Regions from separate parts of the Kocuria sp. WRN011 genome, predicted to be linked through region 3. Evidence: riboswitches for the same ligand, from Rfam matches in the RefSeq annotation. Region 3 holds a riboswitch; each other region holds the start of a gene.

Region 1 (2,257 bases), on a different contig from region 3:
ACTCGACCGTTACCGTCGCATCAGCACCCACGCGTATCAGGAACCTGACGTGCTGGAGCGCTTCGGTCTCACCGAATCACAAGCTCACACTGCGGTCTGGGCCGTGGTCGGCGGGACACCATCGGCCGGCGCAGCGGCCGTAGCCGAGACTCTGGACACCGCCCTCGGCACCCGCATTTTTGGCAAGCTCTACCGCATCCCACCAGTACGAACGGCCCAGGATCGCGTGTACCAATGGGTCGCGGATCACCGCGGAAAGTTCCCCGGTGTCACGCCGTGGTGCGAATGTCACCCGGAAAACTGCGAGCCCAGAACTACGTAATTACAAGAATTTCCGCAGCTCGCGAGCGGCAGCTTCCGGGTCGGTGGCATCCGTGACCGCCCGAACCACCACGATCCGTGACGCGCCGGTCTCGAGCACGGACGGCAACCGCTCGGCGTCAATCCCGCCGATGGCGAAGAACGGCTTGTCTCCCGCGTGCTCCGCGGCATACTTCGGCAGTTCCAGCCCCACGGCGGCACGTCCGGGTTTGGTGGGCGTTTCCCACACGGGTCCGGTGCAGAAGTAGTCCAGGCCCTCGTCCGCAATCGCTCCGTCCACTTGCTCACGAGACAGGCACGAGCGGCCGATGATCACGTCATCGCCCAGCAACTGGCGCGCCTGCGGGGTGGTGAGATCGCCCTGCCCCACGTGGAAAACATCCGCACCGGTGAGCATCGCTACGTCTGCCCGATCATTGATCGCGAACAGCTTGCCGTGTTCCCGTGCAACCTCGCCGAGCACCTCGATGGCCTCGATCTCTGCCGCGGCTTCGAGTTTCTTGTCACGCAGCTGGATGATGTCCACGCCGCCCTCGTACGCGGCATGCAGGAATTCCCGCAGGTCACCGCGCTCTTTTCGCGCCGTGACACACACGTACAACTTGGCATTCGCGAACGCATCACGCCTACGGGTTCCCTGACTCTGTTGCTCACTCATGTGGCCATGGTGCCACGGGTCACGGTTACACTGAGAGGTACCGGTCACATGACCGGTAGTTCCACGGGAGTCCGCGACTGTTGCCCCGGCAACCACCGCAGCGGGCTGAGAGGGCGTGAGCCGCCGACCGGAAACCTGATGCGGATCATGCCGCCGGAGGGAGTGTTGTGGCACCCATGCCACCCGTCCAGCACCACAGTGCGCCACGGCACGCAGTGGTCGCGGGCGCCGGCTTGATTGGTCTGGCGACCGCTTTCGAATTACGACGCCGCGGCGTAGCAGTCACGCTCGCAGACCCCCGTCCCGCCTCGGGAGCCACCCACGCTGCCGCGGGCATGCTCGCCCCGATCGCCGAAACCCAGTACGGCCAGGAAAGCCTGTACCCCCTCATGGCTGCCTCCGCCGTGGAGTATCCGGCATTCATCGAGCGGGTCTCCGCTGCCTCCGGGCTCCCCACCGGCTACCGCACCGAAGAGACCCTGGTGTTGGGAGTCGACTCCGCCGATGCACACGCCTTGCAGGACCTCGCAGCCCACCAGCGCGCCGCGGGCATGCAGGTCGAGAACATCACAGCTCGTCAGGCCCGGAAACTAGAGCCCGCTCTCGCACCGCATGTCGCGGGTGCCATCAGGGTTCCCACGGACCATCAGGTGGACCCCCGACTGCTCGCCGCATCCCTGATCCAAGCCCTGGACGCACCGGCCATTGACACGCTGAACGGTGCCACAGACCCCGGCCCCGCGCGTTGGTTCCACGCGAAGGTCGAACGAGTTCTCTCAACCCGCGGTACCGAACCCCAGGTGACCGGAGTGCTCCTGGAGGGAGGCGAGACGGTCGAGAGCGACGTCGTCGTGCTGGCCACTGGACTGAACACCAGCGATACCGGACAGCTACCCGCGGGCCTGACCCTGCGGCTGCGCCCTGTGTACGGCGACATTCTGCGGCTGAGCGTGCCCGATTCGCTGCTCCTGCCCGGGGAAGAACACTTGATCACACGCACGGTTCGCGGGCAGGTCCACGGGCGGGCCGTGTACCTGGTGCCCCGAGCCGACCGGACGTTGGTGCTGGGCGCCACGAGTCGCGAAGACGGGCGAGCGTCCGTACTGGCCGGTGGCGTGCACCAACTGTTGCGGGACGCACGCGCCATCCTGCCCGCTGTGGACGACTGCGATGTGCTGGAGATGCTGGCCCGCGCTCGCCCGGGGACTCCGGACGATCTGCCGTACATGGGGTTGTGCTCCGTGACCGGCCTGGTGATCAGCACCGGTCATTTCCGGC
Region 2 (2,257 bases), on a different contig from region 3:
TGCATGGTGGTGGGCTGTCTGATGTCTCTGGCGGCAGCCGTTGGTCTGGTGCGTTTCCCTGACCTGCTGTCCCGGATGCACGCGGGTACCAAGCCCCAGGTGTTCGGCCTGCTGTTGTTGTTGACCGCGGTGGCCATCGAGGGGCGGGACCCCACCATGATCCCGTTGCTGATCCTGGCCTGGTTGTTCATGCTGCTGACCGTTCCCGTCTCTGCCCACATGGTGGGGCGGTCCGCCTACCGGTCCAAGCACCTGCACGAAGAGAACCTCACCCAGGACGACCTTAAGGACGTCGTGGATTACGCGAGCACCCGGCGCGAGGATTAAAAATCTCGGCCCGGCAGGGGCTGAAGTTGTCGTAGAACCGCCAAGTGGTTCGTATGCTTGGTGAAGAACTGTGAACCATGAAGAGGAGCGTTCGATGAGCAAAGCAATTGATTTGGCCAGCACCGCGGCATCGCTGGGCGGAACCGCAGTGGCCACGAAGGTCCTGACCGCGGGGTGGAAGAAGGTCACCGGCAACGAGCCCCCGGCTAAGAACCCGGACCCGGACGAGGCCTGGCGCGACATCATCGTGTGGGCTCTCCTCACCGGTTTGGTGACCACCCTGGTCAAGGTGGGCGTACAGCGCGCCATGGCCAAGATCAACGCGGATAATGACCAGGACAATACGTCCCAGTCCGAGATCTGAGGTCTTTGAACTGTCGGAAGCGGCGGGGTTGCGTTCATCGAACGTCTCCCCGCCGCTTTTTGTGATCTGACGTTCTGGTCTAGGATGAGCTACTAACGACAGGGGAGCGCCCGAGCGGCGCTGAGAGTGCGCACCAGCGCAGACCCTCGAACCTGATCCGGGTCATTCCGGCGATAGGGAGTCGAGTATCTCAAAGGGCCCGTGCACGTTCCGTGTGCGGTTCTTTCCCCTCCTGTACTCATCAGGAGGATGAAACATGACACAGGTCAAGACCAGGACAACCCGTACGCCTCAGAAGTCATGGCGCGTGGTGGACATCGTGGTGGCGGCGGTATTGGCCGCCGTGTGCGCCGTCGTCTTCTGGGCGTGGGCGAACCTGCTGTACCCCGTGGCAACCACCGCTGCGGTGGCTTATCCACCGGCCACCGGCCTGATCGGCGGCGGTTGGCTCATCGCCGGAACTCTGGGTGCCTTGGTCATTCGCAAGCCCGGAGCCGCGGTTTTCTGTGAGCTGCTTGCGGCCGTTCTCGAAGGATTCTTGGGCACGCACTTCGGATGGACCGTGGTGATCTCCGGCCTGGTGCAGGGTGCTGCGGTGGAGATCGTGTTCCTGTTGACCCGTTACCGAAAGTTCGGTTTGGCCGTTGCTGCCGCCGGTGGCGCGATGGCGGGGCTGTTCATGGGCGTCAGCGAGAACATCATATACAACTTCGAATGGGCCCTGGACCAGCAGGTGGTCTACGCATCTCTGACCACGTTGTCCGGTGCGATCATCGCCGGTGTTCTGATGTGGTTGGTCACCCGGGCGCTGCAGAAAACGGGGGTGCTCAACGGCTTGGCGTCGGGCGCAGCGCGGCGATGACGTCGCACGTGGCCGTGGATCAGCGCGGGGCGGAGGTGGTGCTCACGGAGTTCGGGTGGCACTACCCGGGACGCGAACAGCCGTCCCTGAATTCGGTCAGCGCGCACATCCGACCCGGCGAGCGAGTGCTGCTCCTGGGCCCGTCCGGGGCCGGTAAGTCAACGTTGCTGCACGCGATGGCCGGGGTCGAGCAGGACCCGGACGGGGAATCCCGATCGGGGGAACTCACCGTCAACGGTGTGGATCCGCGTGACGCTCGCGGGGCGGTGGGCTTCATGCACCAGGACCCGGAGACGCAGGTGATCCTGGCGCGGGTGGGTGACGACGTCGCTTTCGGCCTCGAGAATCTCGCCGTACCTCGCGACCAGATCTGGGCCCGCGTGGGCGCCGCTCTTGCCGAGGTCGGGTTGGATCTCCCGCTGGATCACTCCACGACCGAGCTGTCCGGTGGGCAGAAGCAACGCCTGGCGCTGGCCGGAACCATGGCCATGCGCCCGCAACTGTTGCTGCTGGACGAACCCACGGCCAGTGTGGACGAGCAGGGTGCAGCGGAACTGCGTGACGCCGTGGAACGCGCCGTGGCGCAATCCGGCACCACGATGATCGTGGTCGAACACCGGGTCGGCCTCTGGGAGTCCGTGGTGGACCGCGTGATCGTGCTCAATGACGATGGACGGGTGGCCTTCGACGGCCCCACGCGCGAA
Region 3 (2,257 bases):
GTGGCCTGGACGTGATGGAAGTGGTGCACCGGACCGTTGCCGTGCCCCACGTGCAGGCTGTCCGCGTGTGCCAGCGCACCGCGCAGCCACGCGCGTGCCGTACGCACCGCCCCCGCCCAGTCCCCCGTGCGGGCCACCACCGTGGCAATGGCGGAGGACAGCGAACATCCGGTGCCGTGAGTGTTGGAGGTCGCTACCCGAGGATCGTCGAACGTCACGACCGGCTCGGTGCGGCCCGGTTCGAGCAGCGCGTCGGGAGTTCGTGACCCGGGCAGGTGACCGCCCTTGACGAGCACACGTGCGCCGAACCTCTCGGCTACGAATCGTCCTTGTTCTAGCGCCTCACTCCACGTGGTTGCGGTGGGGGCATCGGCCAGCACCGCGAGCTCCAGGAGGTTGGGGGTGATCAGATCGGCCAGTGGCAACAATGACATGAGTGCCGTCTCGGCCTCAGCCCGCAGCAAGCGGCCGCCGGCGGTGGCCACCATCACGGGGTCCACCACGGTCACCGGAGGTTTCACGGCGGCCAACCAGTCGCGGACGGTGTCGATCACCTCGATGGATCCGAGCATGCCCACCTTGACGGCATCCAGGGTGACGTCGGAGCTGACGGCTTCTAGCTGGGAACGCAGGATGTGCACGGGCGGGGTGTGGATGTCGATCACGCTGGTGGTGTTCTGGGCGACCACCGCGGTGATCACATTCATGCCGTAACCGCCCATCGCGGCAATGGATTTCAGATCGGCGGCCTGGCCGGCACCACCGGTCGGATCCGTCCCGGCAATCGTGAGCACGCGGGGCACGGTCAAAGAATCAGAATGCGCAGTAGTCACGACATTCCCTTCGCTAGTACGAGCTAGATCAGGTTCAACGGGTGTCATCTCAGCCGCTCGTGCGGCACCCCGTGTCAGTGATACACATCATGCCACAGGGCCGCGGGTTCTCATCTTCCGCGGCCCTGTGGCATGTCATATCTCGGTGCTGGTGCTCGGTGTCAGTCCTTGGAACCGCCGGTCATCTTCATGTCCGCGGCCTTCACGCCCACGCCCACCACGCTGGGTTGCGAGGCGGCCTTGGGCGCGTCCTGCCTGGGCGCGTCGGCGGTGAACCGTTTCACGTTGCCCGTGGAGCTGACCGGCTCGTGCTTCTGCACGCTCGCCGTTCCCGGTGCTGCCGTGGGTGCGGAAGCACGGCGCGAACGACGCCGCGTGGCCGGCTTGGTCTCCGTCGCGGCGGCGGGTGCCGCGCCCTGACGTGACGCCGCCTGCTTCGGAGCAGAAGTCCCGGCGGACTGGCTGGCCGAAGACTCCGACGGCGCCTCGGCCTTCTCCGCCGCACCGGACTGCTTCGATGAATCTGCGGTCTCGGCTGAATCCGGAGTAGACTTCTCGGTCCCCTGACGGGATTCATGAGTTGCTCCACGCTGCGCCCTGCGGGAGCGGCTCCGGCGGTTGCCCCGCGAGGGCTGTTCCTGGGAAGATTCCTGCGCGGGCTCTTCCGTGAACGCTGCCGTCAACGAGTCCAGCGTCAGCGACTGCTGACCGCTCTCCGGCTGGTCCTCCGGGGAACCACCGCCGTGCGGTAGCTCGATGACCTCACCGTGAATGGTCAGGCTCGAGGACTGGTTCTCGACCTTGTCCTCCGAACCCCGGTCACGATCCTGGCCGTCCGAATCCGAGGCATCCTTCGACTGCGAATCGTTGCCCTGGCCGTCCTGGCCCGACTGAGCGCGGCCGCGGCTGCGCTTGCCGCGACGCTTCTTGCGGCGACGATCGCCGTCCTGATCACCGTGGTCCTGGTTGTCCTGGGAACCAGACTGATCCTTGCCCTGATCCGGCGTCTGTTCCTTACCACCGGAGCGTTCGCCGGACTGGTCGTCGCCCTGGTGACCCGAGGCGGCGTCGTCGTCGTGCTGGGAAGCTGCAGCAATACTGGCCAGAGCGTTGCGTGCGGCTTCCGCGCGGGCCTTCGACTCCTGGTCGTTGCCCTCGTTGCCGTTGTCCGATCCGTTGTTGCCGCCGTTACCGGAGTTCTTGGGCTTGTCCTGCTGGTTGCTCTGCTGGCCGCCCTGGTGCTGCTGCTTGTGCTTGGAGCGCTTGCGCTCGTTGCGGTTATTACGGTGATCCGGGGCGGAATCCCCCGCGCGACCCTTGAGCGGGTGGTCGTGCACGATCGCACCGCGGCCGGCGCACGCCTCGCAGGGCTCCGAGAAGACCTCGAGTAGGCCGGTGCCCATGCGCTTACGCGTCATCTGCAC

Evidence for each region. Region 3 has a riboswitch for thiamine pyrophosphate ahead of CKW39_RS11265 (bifunctional hydroxymethylpyrimidine kinase/phosphomethylpyrimidine kinase). Riboswitches for the same ligand answer to the same signal wherever they lie in the genome.
Region 1: linked by a shared signal. The riboswitch ahead of thiO (glycine oxidase ThiO) and the one ahead of CKW39_RS11265 (bifunctional hydroxymethylpyrimidine kinase/phosphomethylpyrimidine kinase) in region 3 are both predicted to bind thiamine pyrophosphate.
Region 2: linked by a shared signal. The riboswitch ahead of CKW39_RS01310 (ECF transporter S component) and the one ahead of CKW39_RS11265 (bifunctional hydroxymethylpyrimidine kinase/phosphomethylpyrimidine kinase) in region 3 are both predicted to bind thiamine pyrophosphate.

What each region holds. Positions count from the first base shown of each region.
Region 1 is NZ_NSGI01000001.1:342,988-345,244, reverse strand. Features, by position in the region: gene CKW39_RS01615 (thiol-disulfide oxidoreductase DCC family protein) at 1-322, shown strand, start outside; gene thiE (thiamine phosphate synthase) at 323-979, opposite strand; TPP riboswitch at 1,033-1,158, shown strand; gene thiO (glycine oxidase ThiO) at 1,156-2,257, shown strand, end outside.
Region 2 is NZ_NSGI01000001.1:277,867-280,123, forward strand. Features, by position in the region: gene mnhG (monovalent cation/H(+) antiporter subunit G) at 1-327, shown strand, start outside; gene CKW39_RS01305 (DUF4235 domain-containing protein) at 422-691, shown strand; TPP riboswitch at 782-888, shown strand; gene CKW39_RS01310 (ECF transporter S component) at 948-1,553, shown strand; gene CKW39_RS01315 (ABC transporter ATP-binding protein) at 1,550-2,257, shown strand, end outside.
Region 3 is NZ_NSGI01000007.1:133,084-135,340, forward strand. Features, by position in the region: gene CKW39_RS11265 (bifunctional hydroxymethylpyrimidine kinase/phosphomethylpyrimidine kinase) at 1-833, opposite strand, end outside; TPP riboswitch at 821-915, opposite strand; gene CKW39_RS11270 (Rne/Rng family ribonuclease) at 995-2,257, opposite strand, start outside.